3 regions of the Pseudomonas silensiensis genome follow, and region 1 is predicted to be linked to each of the others. Evidence: predicted binding sites of a transcription regulator. Region 1 holds the regulator's gene; each other region holds the start of a gene.
The links. The regulator sigma-54, encoded in region 1, starts transcription at its own class of promoters, with help from an activator protein. The targets are predictions, from matches to a motif close to ANTGGCATNNANNTTGCTNT.
Positions count from the first base shown of each region.

Region 1 (6,263 bases):
GGGTCTTTTCCTTATGCTTTTTGAGTTGTTTATCCAGCTTGTCGGTCAGTGCGTCGATCGCCGCGTACATATCGGTATGCTCCGCGTTTGCGACCACTTCATTGCCGGGAATATGCAGCGTGGCTTCGATTTTCTGCTTGAGTTTTTCGACTGTCATCGTGACTTGCACGTTGGTGATCTTGTCGAAATGCCTCTCTAATCGTTCGAGTTTTTCGCCGATGTAGGTGCGAAGAGGTTCGGTCACTTCCAGTTGGTGTCCACTGATGTTGACTTGCATACAGCTTCTCCTTCGTTGCCAGTGCATAAAGCGGCAGGCAGAAATGCCTGCCACTGGAACGCTGTGGCGTGGCTCTACATCAACCGCTTACGTTCGCTCGAAGGCGCGATCCCGAGGGATTCGCGGTACTTGGCGACGGTGCGGCGAGCCACCTGAATGCCTTGTGCCTCCAGTAAACCAGCGATCTTGCTGTCACTCAACGGCTTTTTCTGATTTTCCGCGGCAACCAGTTTTTTGATGATCGCGCGGATCGCTGTGGACGAGCATTCACCGCCTTCTGAGGTGCTGACGTGACTGGAGAAAAAGTATTTCAGCTCATATATGCCCCGAGGGGTATGCATGAATTTTTGCGTGGTCACCCGTGAAATCGTCGACTCGTGCATGCCCACCGCTTCGGCGATGTCATGCAGGACCAGCGGTTTCATGGCTTCGTCACCGTATTCAAGAAAGCCGCGTTGATGCTCGACGATCTGAGTGGCTACTTTCATCAGGGTTTCGTTGCGGCTTTGCAGGCTCTTGATGAACCAGCGGGCCTCTTGCAACTGATTGCGCATGAAGGTGTTGTCGGCGCTGGTGTCGGCGCGGCGCACGAAGCCGGCGTATTGAGCGTTGACCCGCAGTCGTGGCACCGACTCCTGGTTCAGCTCCACCAGCCAGCGTTCGTTGTCCTTGCGAACGATCACGTCGGGAACGACGTATTCAGCTTCGCTGGACTCGATTTGCGAGCCTGGGCGCGGGTTGAGGCTCTGCACCAGTTCAATCACCTGGCGCAGTTCATCTTCCTTGAGCTTCATGCGACGCATCAGTTGGCTGTAATCGCGGCTGCCGAGCAGGTCGATGTAATCGGTGACCAGGCGTTTGGCCTCGACCAGCCAAGGTGTCTTGGCGGGCAACTGACGCAATTGCAGCAGCAGGCATTCGCCCAGGTTGCGGGCGCCGATGCCAGCGGGTTCGAATTGCTGGATGCGGTGCAGGACGGCTTCGATTTCGTCCAGTTCGATGTCCAGTTCCGGGTCGAAGGCTTCGAGAATCTCCTCGAGGGTTTCGTCCAGGTAGCCCTGATTGTTGATGCAGTCGATCAGGGTCACGGCGATCAGGCGATCGGTGTCGGACATCGGGGCGAGGTTCAGTTGCCACAGCAGGTGGCTTTGCAGGCTTTCGCCGGCCGATGTCCGGGTGGTGAAGTCCCACTCGTCGTCATCGTTGCTCGGCAGGCTGCTGGCGCTGGTCTGGTAGACGTCTTCCCACGCGGTATCGACGGGCAGTTCGTTGGGGATGCGTTCGTTCCAGTCGCCTTCCTCTAGGTTATCAACCGTCGGGGCGGTTTCCTGGTAGGAGGGTTCCTGAATGTCAGCGTTGGGTTGCTGTTCGGCTTTGTCGGCCAAGGGGTCGGCGTTATCGAAGTCGTCGCCTTCTTCCTGGCGTTCGAGCATCGGATTGGACTCCAGGGCCTCCTGGATTTCCTGTTGCAGGTCCAGGGTCGACAATTGGAGCAGGCGGATGGCCTGTTGCAGCTGCGGTGTCATCGTCAGCTGCTGGCCCATTCTCAAGACTAGCGATGGTTTCATGGCAGGGGCTTAACACCTTATTCGCCGGCGCACATGCGCCATCCACTACAGGGCGCCGGAGCGCCAAACATAAGCAAATTATATGCCCGAAACTGCAGCGTTTGCCTAGAGCGCTGTAACAATAAAAAAATGTTGATTTTTATCGAGACAAGCGCCCGGGCAACCAGCCAGACACCTCAGTGCTTACAGGCGGAATTCATGGCCCAGATACACTTCCTTGACCAGGTCGTTGGCCAGGATGGTGGCAGAGTCACCTTCGGCGATCAGTTGGCCATCGTTAACGATGTAGGCGGTTTCGCAGATATCCAGGGTTTCACGGACGTTGTGGTCAGTGATCAGCACGCCAATGCCCTTGGCCTTGAGGTGATAGATGATCTGTTTGATGTCGCCCACCGAAATCGGGTCCACGCCGGCGAATGGTTCGTCGAGCAGGATGAATTTCGGGTTGGTAGCCAGTGCCCGGGCGATTTCCACACGGCGGCGTTCACCACCGGACAGGCTCATCCCGAGGTTGTCGCGGATGTGGCTGATGTGGAATTCCTGCAGCAGGCTTTCCAGCTCTTTGCGGCGACCGGCCTTGTCGAGTTCCTTGCGGGTCTCGAGGATCGCCATGATGTTGTCGGCTACCGAGAGTTTGCGAAAGATCGACGCTTCTTGCGGAAGATAGCCGATGCCGGCCTTCGCACGACCGTGCATAGGCTGGTGGCTGACATCCATGTCGTCAATCAGTACGCGCCCCTGATCGGCCTGTACCAGACCAACAATCATGTAAAAGCAGGTGGTCTTGCCGGCGCCGTTGGGACCCAGCAGGCCGACGATCTGACCGCTGTCGATCGACAGGCTGACGTCACGCACGACCTGGCGGCTCTTGTAGCTCTTGGCCAGATGCTGAGCTTTCAGAGTTGCCATTACTGGGCCTTTTGCTCGTCGGTTTTCTTCTTCGGCTGGATCACCATGTCAATGCGCGGACGCGACTCGGTGACCTTGTTGCCCGTCGCGCGACCGGCGCTCGCAAGCTTTTTGACCGTGTCGTAGACGATTTTCTCGCCTTGAGTGACGTTGTTGTCCTTGTCGACGACTTTTGCCTTGTCGATCAGCACAACGCGGTTTTGCGCTGCGTGGTACTGGATAGTCACTCCCCAACCCTGAACCGGTTTGGTGTCGCCAGCGGTCTGCATTTGCTCGAAGTAGGCCAGGTTGCCCACCGAAGTCACCACGTCGATGTCGCCGGTCGGGGTGCGGGTGATGGTCACAGTATTGCCTTTAACGATCATCGAGCCCTGAGTGATGATCACGTCACCTTTATAGGTGGCAATGCCATTCTTGTCGTCCAGCTGGGCGTCGTCGGCCTGGATGCGGATAGGCTGCGCTTGATCGGTCGGCAGAGCCCAGGCGCTCACGCTTCCCAGTGCTGCGCTCAGACCGAGCAAAATAGGGAGGGTTTTAACGAGCCTCATACTGTCCTCTTACGTTAGATAGCAGGTGTATCCTGCTTTCTTTCAAATACGCTTTCATTCCGTTGCCAGTCGACACACCACCAGCGCCGTCGATTCTAACGGGTTGCTCGGTCTGCGCATATTGCTGCTGCGGGAACACTGTCATGCGGGTGGTGGTAATCAGGGTCTTGCGGTTTTTCTCGTCGAAGCGCGTGATGCGCACCGAGTCAATCAGTTCGACCTGAGTGCCGTCGGGATTCACTTCGCCGTGCTCGCTCTGGACATGCCACGGAAACTCGGTGCCGCGGAACATGTTCAGGTCGGGATTGGTCAACAGCGTCACTTCGGTGGCTTTCAGGTGTTCAACCTTGTCGGACGTCATTTCGTATTGCAGTTTGCCGTCCGGCAGGTATTGCACGCTGTGGGCGTTGATCGCGTAATAGTCGATTGCGGTTTCATCGATCTTTGCCACCGGCTTATCGAGGAAGCGTTCCGGGCTGATGTTCCAGTAGCCGACCGCCGCGAATATCGCTGCGATGCAACCGAACACCAGGAATTTGCGAAACTTTTTGCTCAGCATAGTTGGCTCACAGGTACGCGGCGTTTGCCGCATCGAGGCGGCCCTGCGCGCGCAGGATCAATTCGCAGAATTCGCGAGCGGCACCCTCGCCACCACGAGCCTGGGTGATGCCGTGGGCGTGTTCACGGACGAAACTGGCAGCGTTTGCCACCGCCATGCCCAGGCCGACGCGGCGAATCACCGGCAGGTCCGGCAGGTCGTCGCCGAGGTAGGCGACTTGCTCATAGCTTAGGTTGAGTTGGGCAAGAAGCTCGTCGAGCACCACCAGTTTGTCTTCGCGCCCCTGGTACACGTGTGGAATACCGAGGTTCTTCGCTCGTCGCTCAACCACCGGGGTCTTGCGGCCGCTGATGATAGCGGTCTGCACGCCGGCTGCCATCAACATCTTGATGCCTTGGCCGTCGAGGGTGTTGAACGTCTTGAATTCGCTGCCGTCTTCGAGGAAGTACAGGCGTCCGTCAGTCAGTACGCCATCGACGTCGAAAACCGCCAGTTTGATGTTCTTGCCGCGTTGCAGCAGGTCGGTGCTCATCACATTACTCCTGCGCGCAGCAGATCGGACAGGTTGAAGGCGCCGATCGGACGGTCCTCCTTGTCCACTACTACCAGCGCGTTGATTCGATGGTCTTCCATGATTTTCAGGGCTTCGGCTGCCAGCATATCGGCCCGGGCGGTCTTGCCATGAATAGTCATGACCTCGTCGATGGTCGTATGGTGGATGTCGATGGTCCGGTCAAGGGTGCGGCGCAAGTCGCCGTCGGTGAAGATCCCGGCCAGTTTGCCGTCGGCCTCCACAATCGCGGTCATGCCCAGGCCCTTGCGGGTCATTTCCATCAAGGCGTCCTTGAGTAGCGTGCCGCGTTGCACCTGGGGCAGTTGTGCGCCAGCGTGCATGACGGTTTCCACTTTCAGCAGCAGGCGTCGGCCAAGCGCGCCGCCGGGGTGGGAAAAGGCGAAATCTTCAGCGGTAAAACCGCGGGCTTCCAGCAGCGCAACGGCCAGGGCGTCGCCCATGACCAGCGCGGCAGTGGTCGACGAGGTTGGTGCCAGGTTGAGCGGGCAGGCTTCGTGCTCGACGTGCACGTTGAGGTTGACCTCGGCAGCCTTCGCCAGCGGTGAATCAGGGTTGCCGGTCATGCTGATCAATTGAATGCCCAGGCGTTTGATCAGCGGCAGCAAGGTGACAATTTCATTGGTCGAGCCGGAGTTCGACAGTGCCAGGATGATGTCGTCACGGGTGATCATGCCCATGTCGCCGTGGCTGGCTTCGGCCGGGTGCACAAAAAAAGCCGTGGTGCCGGTACTGGCCAGGGTGGCGGCGATCTTGTTGCCGATGTGCCCCGATTTGCCCATGCCGACCACGACCACGCGCCCTTTGCTGGCCAGAATTATCTCGCAAGCGCGTACGAAATCTGCGTCGATACGGGGCAACAAGCCTTGTACGGCTTCCAGTTCGAGGCGGATGGTGCGTTGTGCTGATTGAATCAGGTCGCTGGATTGGCTCATGTCAGAAATCGTATAGCCTGATGAAAAGGCGGCGATTATAACGGTAATGATCGAAACCCTCACGCAAGTTCGTCGCGCTTTGTCATTCCCGGTTACCCAATACCCCTAAATAGAAGCTTTTACACCGTCGTGTTGCTCAACATGGCCCGGCTTGGGCCTTGGGCGCTTGGCCTTTGCAGTGATATAGTTCGCCGCCAGTTCGGCCTGCCCGGGAGGTATGTGCTTTCGCCAGAAAGCCAGGCGTCCGAGTGAGAGGCTGCATCGCAAGGAGATTAGATGAGTGCCGATAAAGCCTACGCGGTCGAGCTGAAGGGACTGACCTTCAAGCGCGGAACGCGCAGCATTTTCAATAACGTCGATATACGTATCCCGCGCGGCAAGGTCACCGGCATCATGGGGCCTTCCGGGTGTGGCAAGACTACGCTGTTACGGCTGATGGGCGCACAGTTGCGGCCCACCAAAGGCGATGTCTGGGTCAATGGACAGAACCTGCCGAAACTGTCGCGCAGTGATCTGTTCGATGCGCGAAAGCACATGGGCGTGCTGTTTCAGAGTGGTGCGCTGTTCACCGATCTCGATGTGTTCGAGAACGTCGCCTTTCCGCTACGCGTTCATACCGAACTGCCGGAAGAAATGATCCGGGACATTGTCCTGCTCAAATTGCAGGCCGTGGGTTTGCGTGGCGCCATCGACCTGATGCCTGACGAGTTGTCCGGCGGCATGAAGCGTCGCGTCGCGCTGGCCCGGGCGATTGCCCTCGATCCGCAGATCCTCATGTATGACGAGCCCTTTGTCGGCCAGGACCCCATCGCCATGGGCGTACTGGTGCGCCTGATCCGCCTGCTCAACGATGCGTTGGGCATCACCAGTATCGTGGTCTCCCACGACCTGGCCGA
Region 1 covers NZ_JBNDJH010000003.1:294,306-300,568, reverse strand. The annotation lists gene hpf (ribosome hibernation-promoting factor, HPF/YfiA family) at 1-277, opposite strand, end outside; gene QF010_RS06015 (RNA polymerase factor sigma-54) at 352-1,845, opposite strand; gene lptB (LPS export ABC transporter ATP-binding protein) at 2,029-2,754, opposite strand; gene lptA (lipopolysaccharide transport periplasmic protein LptA) at 2,754-3,302, opposite strand; gene lptC (LPS export ABC transporter periplasmic protein LptC) at 3,289-3,861, opposite strand; gene QF010_RS05995 (KdsC family phosphatase) at 3,869-4,393, opposite strand; gene QF010_RS05990 (KpsF/GutQ family sugar-phosphate isomerase) at 4,393-5,367, opposite strand; gene QF010_RS05985 (ATP-binding cassette domain-containing protein) at 5,644-6,263, shown strand, end outside.

Region 2 (6,263 bases), on a different contig from region 1:
ACGTCGACGGCAAGATTTCCATTGAACTGCCGGTGACCGGCGACCTGAACAATCCGCAGTTCAGCGTCATGCCTATCATTTGGCAAACCCTGCGCAACCTCATCGTCAAAGCCGCCGCGGCGCCATTCAAAATGATTGGCGGACTGGTCAGTGGGAGTGGTTCGGAAGATTTGGGCACTGTGTCGTTTGCCCCGGGCTCAAGCGAACTGAGCAAGGAGGCCGAGGGTTCACTGGTCAAACTGTCCCAGGCCCTCAAGGAACGTCCGGCCCTGCGCCTGGAAATCGAAGGCACGGCGGCTGCCAGCAGCGATGGCCCGCTGATCGCCGAGCAGCGTCTGGAACGTGAATACCAATACAACTACTACAAAATGCTCCAGCGTCGCGGTGACAAGGTGCCGGCCCAGGCGTCATTGCTGGAAGTACCGGATAACGAGAAAGGTCCGCTGCTGGAAGGGATCTACCGCACGCGCCTGAAGACGCAGCCGCCCGCCGAGTGGAAGGATCTGGGCAAGGAAGAACGCACCGCCAAAATGCGCGCCGACGTGATCAAATTCTGGAGTTCCAGCGACGTGCTGTTGCGTCAGTTGGGTCAGGAACGCGCCAGCAGCATCAAGGACTATCTGGTCGACAAGGGTCAGTTGGCCGATGACCGCGTGTACTTCATCGACGCTAACCTCGGTGAAGCGGAAAGTGACGGTCGGGTGGTTACGCCGCTGCATCTGGACGCTGAATGATGGGCGCGAAATGGATGATAAGCCTGGCTCTGGCGATGGCCGCCAGTCAGGCCTCGGCAGCCGATACCCTGCGCTGCGGCAGTCAATTGGTCAGTGTCGGAGACAGGTCCAGTGAAGTGCTGCAGAAATGCGGTGAACCGGTCAGCCGTGATTTTTTGGGCTACAAGCGCAGCGCTAACCGACGGGAAGAGTTTCAAGTCGAGGAATGGACCTACGGGCCCAACGGCGGGATGTATCAGTACCTGCGTTTTGAAGGTAATCGTTTGAAGCAGATCACCAGCAAGCGCGGCAACTGACCTCACATTTGCTTTGCGTTGCCCCAAATAGAACAGGCCCCGACACGAATGCCGGGGCCTGTAATGGCCACATCCTTATGGCCTTCGCATGAACTCTCCTGAGGCGGCAGACGTATTGCTCGGCCCGTCTGTCGCGCCTTCTCCCAGTCCAGGCGAGAAGCCTTGTCTTACTCGGATTTCAGGCCGTCAGCGGAGACCGCCTGGACGCCTTTGATTTTCTTGGCGATCGCCACGGCGGTGGCTTTCTGAGCGTCAGTTACCGCAACGGTGGACGACAGAGACACTACGCCTTTGTTGGTTTCGACTTTGATGTCGGTACCAGGAATGCCTTTTTCGGTCACCAGGTCGGCTTTGACTTTAGTGGTGATCCAGGTATCGGAAGTAGCTTCTTTGGCTTTGGTGACTTCACCGGCCGCCAGAGTCATCGGAGCCTGGGTGGTTTGGGTGGTCTGTGCAAATGCAGCGTTGGCCATGGTCAGGGTCAGCGCGGTAGCAGTAGCGGCAGCGATAGCGAACTTCTTCATACGAGTAACTCCTGTTTTTCATAAAGTCTGCTGCGTGTCTTGTCAGCAGGGTTACTGGAGATAGTGCGAACGCTGTGCCAAGTTTGAGACAGTCAATAAATCTATATAAATCAATAAGTTATGAAAACGGTTAATTTTCGGAATCATGCAAATTGCATGACTTTGATTTTTTCTACATGCAAGTTGCGGGTTTTGGGCATGGGCCTAAGGCCATGAATTATCGGGTTTTTTGTACTTGAGCCTGATACGCACTTAAAAAAATGCCCCTGTCTGTCGACAGAGGCACTTCAAACCGCTTTAACCGCGTTACCAATTACGGGTGTGTGCAACCTGCTGGTGCGAAATCGGCACCGACGCTGGTGGCGCATGACCAACCATTAGCTGCGTCTCGAGTCAGTGTCACAGTCGCACCAGCAATAACCGCTGGAGGGCTTTTCACTGTGCAAAGAATGCCTGGAGTAGTACCAGTAACGGCGGTGATCGTGCAGTTCTGCGAATTGGCGGCATTTGGAGCAAAAGTGGCTACAGCCGGGGCCGCAGTACCCGAGTTGACCGCGTCCTCATAACCCACTTTGAGCGCCGAAATTTCGGCTGCACCCGCCGTCATCTTCGCCCGCGCCTGATACTTCGAGTAAGCCGGAATGGCAAACGTCGCCAGGATCCCGATGATCGCCACCACGATCAACAGCTCGATAAGCGTAAAACCTTTTTGAGTATTCATAGACAAGCTCCATGCATGAGTCGAAATCTCATGATCTGAGCTAGCCACAGCACAGTCCATGCCATGCCCTTCGCCCGCCTGTTATAGAGACACGGGACCAACACAAAGCCGTTTCCTACCCCCAGAATCCGCACTATCTGACACTTTTTGTCACCTGAACGCCGCTGGTTTGGTTCCTCCGCTTGACTAGGCTATAAGTCATGAACTGTCTGCGTCCGGGATCCCCATGAATGACATCGCCCTTAGCGGTCTGGCCAAGCAATTGGTCCTGGCCGAACTGCTCACTGACAAAAGCGCGCAACAGGCGTATCAGCAAGCCCAACGTGATAAAACCCCGCTGGTCAGCTATTTGGTGCAGAACAGGCTGGTAAAAAGCCGCCAGGTCGCCGAGATCGCCTCGGAACACTTCGGCATGGCCTTGCTCGACCTCAACTGCCTGGACAAGGAAACCCAACCCAAGGGTCTGGTCAGCGAGAAACTGATTCGCCAGCACCACGCCCTGCCTCTCTGGCGACGCGGCAACAAACTGTTCGTGGGCGTTTCCGACCCGACCAATCACCAGGCCATCAATGACATCCAGTTCAGCACCGGGCTCACTACCGAAGCCATTCTGGTTGAAGACGACAAACTTACCGATGCCATCGAAAAATTCTTCGACAGCCATAGCACCGGCCTGGAAGACATGGCCGATGTCGACCTTGATGGTGTGGACATCGAATCGATCGATGACAACAAACAGGACTCCATTGGCGGACAAGACGCCGAGGACGCACCCGTGGTGCGCTTCGTCCACAAGATGTTGCTCGACGCGATCAAGAGTGGCTCTTCCGACCTGCATTTCGAGCCCTACGAAAAAACCTACCGCGTGCGGATGCGCACCGACGGCATGCTGCGTGAAGTTGCCAAGCCGCCGATTCAACTGGCCAACCGCATAGCCTCGCGGCTGAAAGTCATGGCCAGCCTCGACATCTCCGAGCGACGCAAACCACAGGATGGGCGGATCAAGATGCGCCTGTCCAAGAGCAAGTCCATCGACTTCCGGGTCAACACCCTGCCGACCCTGTGGGGCGAGAAAGTGGTGATCCGGATCCTCGACCCGTCCAGCGCACAAATGGGCATCGATGCCCTCGGCTACGAGCAGGACCAGAAAGACCTGTACATGGCCGCCCTCAAGCAGCCACAGGGGATGATTCTGGTGACAGGCCCCACCGGGTCGGGCAAGACCGTGTCGCTCTACACCGGTCTGAATATCCTCAACACCGTGGACATCAACATCTCCACCGCCGAAGACCCGGTGGAGATCAATATGGAAGGCATCAACCAGGTCAACGTCAATCCCAAGCAGGGACTGGGCTTTGCCCAGGCGTTGCGCTCGTTCCTGCGCCAGGACCCGGACGTAATCATGGTTGGCGAGATCCGTGACCTCGAAACTGCAGAAATAGCCATCAAGGCAGCCCAGACCGGGCACCTGGTGCTGTCGACCCTGCACACCAACAGCGCCGCCGAAACCCTGACTCGCCTGCACAACATGGGCATCCAGGGGTTCAACATTGCTACCTCGGTCAGCCTGATCATCGCCCAGCGCCTGGCGCGCAAGCTATGCAGCCATTGCAAGAAACCCATCGAGATTCCCCGGGAGGCACTGCTCAAGGAAGGCTTCCCGGAGGAACGGATCGGCTCATTCACGATCTATGAACCGGTCGGTTGCGATCACTGCAACAACGGTTACAAAGGCCGAGTCGGAATTTATGAAGTGGTGAAGAATACCCCGGACCTGCAACGGCTGATCATGGCCGAAGGGAACTCACTGGAAATCGACATCCAGATGCGTAAGGACGGTTTCAATGACCTGCGTACGTCGGGCCTGCTCAAGGCCATGCAAGGCATCACCAGCCTTGAAGAAATCAACCGGGTCACCAAGGACTGAATATGGCGGTCAAAGCAGTAAAAATCAGCGTCTACACCTGGGAGGGTACAGACCGCAAAGGCACCAAAATAACGGGCGAGTTGAGCGGTCAGAACCCGGCGTTGATCAAGGCCCAGTTGCGCAAGCAGGGCATCAACCCCGGCAAGGTACGCAAGAAGTCCACCTCGATTTTCAACATGGGCAAGCGCATCAAGGCTCAGGACATCGCCCTGTTCACCCGGCAAATGGCGACCATGATGAAGGCTGGCGTACCGCTGCTGCAGTCTTTCGACATCATCGGTGAAGGCTTCGATAACCCGGCGATGCGCACACTGATTGACGAGGTGAAACAGGAAGTCGCGGCGGGTAACAGCTTCGCCGCTTCCCTGCGCAAAAAACCTCAGTATTTCGATGAGCTCTACTGCAACCTGGTCGATGCCGGCGAGCAGGCCGGTGCCCTCGATACCCTGCTGGAGAGAGTGGCGACCTATAAGGAAAAGAGCGAAAGCCTCAAGGCCAAGATCAAGAAAGCCATGACCTACCCACTGGCAGTGGTGTTCGTCGCGATCATTGTGACCGGGATTCTGCTGGTCAAAGTGGTGCCGCAGTTCGAATCGGTGTTCAAAGGGTTTGGCGCCGAATTGCCAGCCTTCACGGTGATGGTCATCGGCCTGTCGGAGTTCATGCAGAATTGGTGGTGGGCGATGCTCGGCGTGCTGATCGCGACCATCTTCGGTGTGCGCCACGCGTTTAAAACATCGCAAGGCTTTCGGGACCGAATGGACGCCTGGCTGCTGAAACTGCCGCTGATTGGCACGCTGATGTACAAGTCCGCCGTGGCCCGTTACGCCCGCACGCTGTCGACGACATTTGCGGCAGGTGTGCCACTGGTGGAAGCCCTGGATTCGGTGGCCGGCGCTACCGGCAACATCGTGTTCAAGCGCGCGGTGCTGCGCATCAAGCAGGACGTATCCACGGGCATGCAGCTGAATTTTTCCATGCGCGCCTCCGGCATTTTTCCGAACATGGCGATCCAGATGACCGCGATTGGCGAAGAGTCCGGCGCACTGGACGATATGCTCGACAAGGTCGCGAGCTTCTATGAGGACGAAGTGGACAACATGGTCGATAACCTCACCAGCCTGATGGAGCCGTTCATCATGGTGGTGCTGGGTGTTATCGTCGGTGGCCTGGTGGTTGCGATGTACCTGCCCATCTTCCAACTCGGCTCAGCGATCTGACATGCCCTTGAACGACATTCTGACCCTCCCCCCGTTGACCTTCGTGATCGCAGCCATGTTGGTGGGCCTGCTGATTGGCAGCTTTCTCAACGTGGTGGTCTGGCGCCTGCCAAAAATGCTTGAGCGCGAATGGCGTGAGGAGGCTCGTGAAGTGTTGGGCTTGCCGAGCGAAACACCGCTGCCGACCTTCAACCTGATGCTGCCCCATTCCCAGTGCCCACAGTGCGGCCATCGAATCCGCGCCTGGGAAAATATTCCGGTGCTCAGTTATCTGTTTTTACGGGGTCGATGCTCGAACTGCACGGCAGCCATCAGCAAACGCTACCCGCTGACCGAACTGGCCTGCGGTCTGCTCTCGGCGTTCATTGTCTGGCATTTCGGTTTCGGCTGGCAGGCCTGCATGGCGCTGCTCCTGAGCTGGGGGCTGCTGACCATGAGCCTGATCGACGCCGAACATCAACTGCTGCCGGATGTGCTGGTGCTGCCGCTGATTTGGCTGGGGCTGATCGTCAACAGCTTCGGACTTTTCGTGTCCTTGCATGAAGCGTTGTGGGGCGCGGTGGCCGGGTATATGGCGTTGTGGTCAGTGTTCTGGCTGTTCAAGCTGATCACCGGCAAGAACGGCATGGGCCACGGTGATTTCAAGTTGTTAGCGATGTTCGGCGCCTGGGGTGGCTGGCAGATCTTGCCACTGACCCTCCTGTTATCGTCGATGGTGGGCGCCGTTGTCGGCGTGATTTTGCTGCGTTTGCGCAACGCGAAAACCTCCACGCCGATCCCCTTCGGACCCTTTCTGGCAATTGCCGGCTGGATTGCCTTGCTCTGGGGTGGTCAAATAACC
Region 2 covers NZ_JBNDJH010000027.1:40,163-46,425, forward strand. The annotation lists gene QF010_RS28510 (DUF748 domain-containing protein) at 1-734, shown strand, start outside; gene QF010_RS28515 (DUF2845 domain-containing protein) at 734-1,030, shown strand; gene QF010_RS28520 (BON domain-containing protein) at 1,198-1,554, opposite strand; gene QF010_RS28525 (pilin) at 1,868-2,275, opposite strand; gene pilB (type IV-A pilus assembly ATPase PilB) at 2,502-4,202, shown strand; gene QF010_RS28535 (type II secretion system F family protein) at 4,205-5,422, shown strand; gene QF010_RS28540 (prepilin peptidase) at 5,424-6,263, shown strand, end outside.
Region 2: QF010_RS28525 (pilin) is a predicted target of sigma-54. The motif match lies at 2,322-2,341, and genes of this name have one in related genera.

Region 3 (6,263 bases), on a different contig from region 1:
GCAGGCATCCAGGTAATCCAGGCCCACCGCCAGTTTCAGGTGACGCTCAGGCCGCGCCAATTCATTGGTCACGTCGAAGCTGTACCAGGCGTCATCGAGCCAGGCTTCCGCCCAGGCGTGACTGGCCAGGTGTTCGCTGTTCTCGCTGTACAAATAGCCCGACACATAACGCGACGGAATGCCCAGGCTGCGTGCGCAGGCGAGAAACGCGTGGGTGTGGTCCTGACAGACGCCCGAACGCCCGGCGAAGGCCTGCGCGGCGCTGGTGTCCACTTCGGTGGAGCCCGGCGTGTAGGTCATGTGCTGGTTCAGGCCATGCATCAAGTCGATCAGCGCCGTGCGATCCCGGCGCTGCTTGCATTCCTTCTCGGCGAACGCACGCAGGGCTTCGTCGGCTTCGGTCAGGCGAGTGAAACGCAAGAACGGCAGCGCCGACTGGCTTTCATGTTCCGCCTCGCGCAATTCGTCGATGTCCACCTGCCCACGAGCACCGATGATGATCTCCTCGTGGGGCTCGTCCATGGTCAGCACGTGCAGGATGTTGCCGAACGGATCGAGTTGCGCGCGCACCGGGCGCGGCAGGTCGAGCTGCCAGCTGAGCACGTGCTGGCGTTCGCTGTCGTGGGGTGTCAGTCGCAGGTACTGGATGCTCGCCCGCACCTGATCTTCGTAGTGATAGGTGGTCTCGTGGCTAATGGAAAGTCTCATGCAGCCTCCAGGTAGGAACTGTGTATGGCGTTACCCAACTGGCGCACCAGCGGGATGAACTCGGTCAGCCAGGCGTGCAGGCCTTCGTCGAGAATTTCGGAGATGCCGGTGTAGCGCAGGCGTGCGTCTATTTCCGCTGCCAGGCGTTGCGCGGGACGGCCGTTGGCCCCCGGCAATTGGGCAAGGATCTGGTCGATTTCTTCGGTGCAGGCGCGCAATGAACGCGGCACGTCAGCCCGCAGCAGTAGCAACTCAGCCACATGCCGGGCGCCGGGCGCATCGCGGTAGATCTCGGTATAGGCCTCGAACGAGGACAACGCCCGCAGCAAGGCACTCCACTGGTAATACGCGTGAGCGGTGCCATCGCTGACCGCCTCGGCCTGATCGCCCGCCATTTCGTAGCGGGCATCGAGCAGGCGCAACGTGTTGTCGGCCCTTTCGATAAATGTCCCCAGACGAATGAAGCGAAACGCATCGTTACGCATGATCGTGCCGTAGGAGGCGCCGCGGAACAGGTGGGAACGTTCCTTGATCCACTCGCAGAATCGGCTCATGCCGTAGCGACTCAAGCCCTGATCGGCAATCCCGCGGATTTCCAGCCAGGTGGCGTTGATGTTTTCCCACATGTCGGCGGTGATTCGCCCACGCACCGCATGGGCACTGGCCCGTGCGGCGCCGAGACAGCTGTAGATGCTTGCCGGGTTGGCCGCATCCAGGGCGAAGAAATGCAGCAGCCGTTCGGCGTGCAATTCGCCGTGGCGTTCCAGGTAATCGTCCAGGGTGCCGGTGATCAACAACGGCATGGCGAGTTCATGCAGGCCGTCACCACGGCCATCCTGTGGCATCAGCGACAGCGAATAACTGATGTCGAGCATCCGTGCGAGGTTTTCCGCCCGCTCCAGGTAACGCGACATCCAATACAAATCCGAGGCAGTTCTACTTAACATGGCAGGCTTCCTTCAATCCTCGACCACCCAGGTGTCCTTGGTTCCACCGCCCTGGGATGAATTCACCACCAGAGAGCCTTCGCGCAGGGCAACACGGGTCAAACCGCCGGGCACAACCCGGGTTTCGCGGCCAGACAATACAAACGGACGCAGGTCGATGTGGCGTGGCGCGATGCCGTTTTCGACAAAGGTCGGACAGGTCGACAGGGACAACGTCGGTTGCGCGATGTACGCATGGGGCTTGGCTTTGATCCGCGCGCGGAATGACTCGATTTCCGCCGCCGTCGCCGCCGGCCCGACCAGCATTCCGTAACCGCCGGAGCCTTGGGTTTCCTTGACCACCAGCTCTGGAAGATTGGCCAGTACGTGGGACAGTTCGGAGGGATTACGACACTGCCACGTCGGCACATTCTTCAGGATCGGTTCTTCATCCAGGTAGAAACGGATCATGTCCGTGACGAATGGATACACCGACTTGTCGTCCGCAACCCCGGTGCCGATGGCATTGGCCAGCACGACGTTGCCGGAGCGATACGACGACAGCAGCCCTGGAACGCCAAGCATCGAGTCCGGGTTGAACGCCAGCGGATCGAGGAACGCATCGTCGAGGCGACGGTAGATCACGTCGACGGCTTTCGGCCCGTCCGTCGTGCGCATGAACACCTTGTCATCCCGCACGAACAGGTCCGCGCCTTCCACCAGCTCAACGCCCATTTCCCGCGCCAGAAACGCATGTTCAAAGAACGCGCTGTTGAAACGACCCGGCGTCAGCACCACCACGCTCGGGTTATCAATCGGGCTGGAGCTTTTCAGGGTGTCGAGCAACAGGTTCGGATAATGATCGATGGGGGCAATGCGCTGGGCCGCGAACAACTCGGGGAACAACCGCATCATCATCTTGCGGTCTTCCAGCATGTAGCTGACGCCGCTCGGTGTACGAAGGTTGTCTTCAAGCACGTAGTACGTGCCGTCGCCATCGCGCACCAGATCGACACCGGAGATGTGGGAATAGATATCGCGGTGCAGATTCAGCCCTTGCATCGCCAACTGGTATTGCTCGTTGGCCAGCACTTGCTCGGCCGGGATGATGCCGGCCTTGATGATGCGCTGCTCGTGATAGAGGTCGGCGAGGAACATGTTCAACGCCTTGACCCGCTGAATACAGCCGCGCTCGACAACGCGCCATTCACTGGCGGGGATGCTGCGGGGGATGGTGTCGAAGGGAATCAGGCGCTCTGTCCCTTGCTCATCACCATAGAGCGTGAAGGTAATCCCGGCGCGATGAAATAACAGATCGGCCTCGCGTCGCCGTTGTGCCAAAAGCTCGTCAGGCGTTTCGGCCAGCCAACGGGCAAACTCCCGATAATGCGGGCGGACCTGGCCGCCGGCATCGTACATCTCATCAAAATAGGTGCGGATCATGCCGTACTCCTTGTCACCCGGACATCTGGGCTTCGCAAAGCCCGTGCCATCGGCATAAACGCTTTGATATCAATCAGTTGGATAATCGCACTGCACGCACCGCACCAATCCTGTGCGGTAAACGCCCCCACCTGATCGCCCCCGCTTCATTGCGAAGCAATGTTGTCGCCTATCACCAGCATAGCCAGAGTTGATTTCACTGCCCGGGAGTCGCTGCGGATAATCCGCGCATTTGCTGAAAATCTTGACGAACTTCCCTTTAGCCGCCTGTTTTGGCGGCTTTTTTTTGCGTTTTTGAAACGTTATGAATCAAAAACACGATCAAGAGATCGCAGCCTCGTTTCACTCGACAGCTGCTACAGGAGAAAACGAGGCTGCGATCTTTTGATCTTTCCGAACCCCACAAACGAAAACGGCCAACCCGAAGGTCAGCCGTTGCTGAGTGTTGTCACTGTTCATAAGTTATGCGAGTCGCCCTCGTACCTCCTGCTTGACGCCCCATCCTTCGATGATGCCGCCCAAAGGCTCGACCACCGCCTCGAAATCCTGCTCAAAATCGCCAATGCCGTCATAAGTGGCGTACATCACTTTGCTCAGTTCCAGGTACCACGCGCCGTCGTCGCGCACGCTGATCTGTGCATTCAAGGATTCACCACAGTAATGCCCTGCCGCCCTGCGCGCCCGCTCCTCGTCCGGGAAAATGGCGTAGAACTCGATGGGATGGAATCGTGAAAAGTCGAAACCGCCTTCTTTCATGCGGCGCAAGACGCTGGTGCTGATGTCTTCTTGATAGGCTGTGCTCATGAAACGTCCCCCTCAAACTGATGGATAGACTTTCCGTATTCCCGGCACTCGCAACCGAATGGGGCGAGCGATGCGGCAACAACGTTGCCGGTGGGAAGCAAGCATGTAGCTGACAAGACCAGACCTTAGCGATCCGTTCGCTGATCTCGATTGCAGAGTAGCCTCAAGAGAGAGCCGCTGCCAAGGCCTGGTTAGGAATGTGACAGGAGATGTTCAGATTGGCGTGATGCCGAGGATTTCAATGCTGTTCTGGGTCTTCAAACTTTTGACAGTTGGATCATCAGTGCGCCCTTCCAGATCGTTGAGGTCCAGTTCGGCAGCCACGGGCAGACGCCGGGCAAGAATGAGTTTCGCGGCTTGCTCGTTGTTCGGGCATTCATCGCTCTCGAACACCTCGTCAACTTGTTCACCGTGATCATCAACGAAAGTGACTTTCCACTTTTGCATCAGGTGCCTCCTCGATCAAAACTGCGAATGGGCCTACCACTATCTCGACCTTGTACCCCGGCCAATCGTTCAACCGGTCCCTCTATAAGTGAAGCATGAAAAAAGGGCCATCTGCGGTGTGTTTTCACACAACCTCAGTGGGCCCTTTGTGGCTTGCTCGATATCAGTCGTTGCTAGGCTTGTTCACAGCCTGCAGGACGTATTGCGGCAAGGCGAACGCGCCGATGTGGATTTCCGGATTGTAGTAACGGGTGATGATGCCGCTGCCGGCGAAGCGCTGCTGCAGGGTGTCGCGGGACAATTTGCGATAGGCGGTATTGGTCGCGCCCCAGGCGAAGGTCATGGCGCCGCCGATGTAGGTCGGCACGGCCGCCTGATAGAAGTGCCAGTCCGGGAACAGGCTGCGCAGACGCCCGGCGGTGGTTTTGACTTCTTCGATTTGCATGAACGGCGTGCCGTTCTGGGTCACCAGGATGCCGCCTTCGTTCAGGCAGCGACGGCAGGCCTGGTAGAAGTTTTCCGAGAACAGCACTTCGCCCGGGCCGATCGGGTCGGTGGAATCGGAAATGATCACGTCGAATTTTTCGGTGGTGGTGGCGACGAAACGCATACCGTCGTCGATCACCAGGTTCAGGCGTGGATCAGCGAACGCACCCTTGGAGTGGTTCGGCAGGAATTTCTTGCACATGTCGACCACGGTGCCGTCGATCTCGACCATGGTGATGTGCTCGATGCTGCGGTGCTTGGCCACTTCACGCAGCATGCCGCCGTCGCCGCCACCGATGATCAGCACGCGCCTGGCAGCGCCATGCGCCAGGATCGGCACGTGGGTCAACATCTCGTGGTAGATGAACTCGTCGGCTTCGGTGGTCTGGATCACGCCGTCCAATGCCATGACGCGGCCCATGCGCGGGTTTTCGAAAATCACCAGGTGTTGATGTTCGGTGCGCACTTCGTGCAACAGTTTTTCCATGCGAAAACGCTGGCCGTAGCCTTCGTAGAGGGTTTCCAGGTACTCGCTGGTCGGGGTGTTGCTCATGGGAAGTGCTCCGATGAATGCGGGTGGCAAGGCGCGAATTCTACGTCGCCGGATATGACAGGTCGAACCTCGCTTGACGCCTCGACACAATCCCTGTGGGAGCTGGCTTGCCTGCGATGGGATCGCCGCGGTATGCCTGACAGACCTTGCCGCCTGAATCGCAGGCAAGCCAGCTCCCACAAGTTCGGTGTCGTTTTCGGGGATGCAGTCAGATTCGGACGTTGCCTCGTGGCCCGGCGATGGCCCAGATGATCAGGCCCAGCACCGGCAGCAGCAGGATCAGCAGCACCCAGATGATTTTCATCCCTGTGTCGGCACCACTTTTGAGCACGTTGATGATTGCCCAGATATCCAGGGCAAGAATAATCAGGCCAACCAGACCGTTGAACGTGGAACCCATGGTGTCGCTCCCTAAGAGTGATATGCACTCTTAGGATAGCGGGCCTTGCGAGGGTTCCGCTTTTTAAACGTGGACGGCGATTTTCAGGGCTTCCAGCGAGGGGGCGGCAGCGATGCCGACTTGGGCGCACAACTCGAGCACGCGCGGCACGTCGTTGCCGTAGACCAGCACCACTTGCAGTTCGTCGTCGAGCAACTGGCTGAAGTTCATCAGCGTGTAACCGCCGTTTTCCTTGTTCATGCTGCCCATCTGCACCTGAATGCGATTGAGCGCAGTCAGGGCTTCAGTCTTGGCCAGCTGCTTGGGCTTGATATTGAAATCAACACCGGGGCCGAATGACGAAACGATCTGGGCGAACAGGTCCTCATAGGTGTCGGCCTGGAACAGCACGGTCTCTGGAAGACTGCCGACGACGACCCACTCGCCCAGCGGAATCGGGAACGTTTCGTCGTAGTTGATATCCGGATTGGCCGTCAGAAAAGCCTCGGGATCGGCG
Region 3 covers NZ_JBNDJH010000014.1:170,873-177,135, reverse strand. The annotation lists gene QF010_RS20705 (transglutaminase family protein) at 1-708, opposite strand, end outside; gene QF010_RS20700 (alpha-E domain-containing protein) at 705-1,655, opposite strand; gene QF010_RS20695 (circularly permuted type 2 ATP-grasp protein) at 1,668-3,077, opposite strand; gene QF010_RS20690 (ribonuclease E inhibitor RraB) at 3,540-3,881, opposite strand; gene QF010_RS20685 (hypothetical protein) at 4,095-4,328, opposite strand; gene speE (polyamine aminopropyltransferase) at 4,492-5,367, opposite strand; gene QF010_RS20675 (PLDc N-terminal domain-containing protein) at 5,576-5,767, opposite strand; gene QF010_RS20670 (hypothetical protein) at 5,831-6,263, opposite strand, start outside.
Region 3: QF010_RS20695 (circularly permuted type 2 ATP-grasp protein) is a predicted target of sigma-54. The motif match lies at 3,109-3,128, and genes of this name have one in related genera.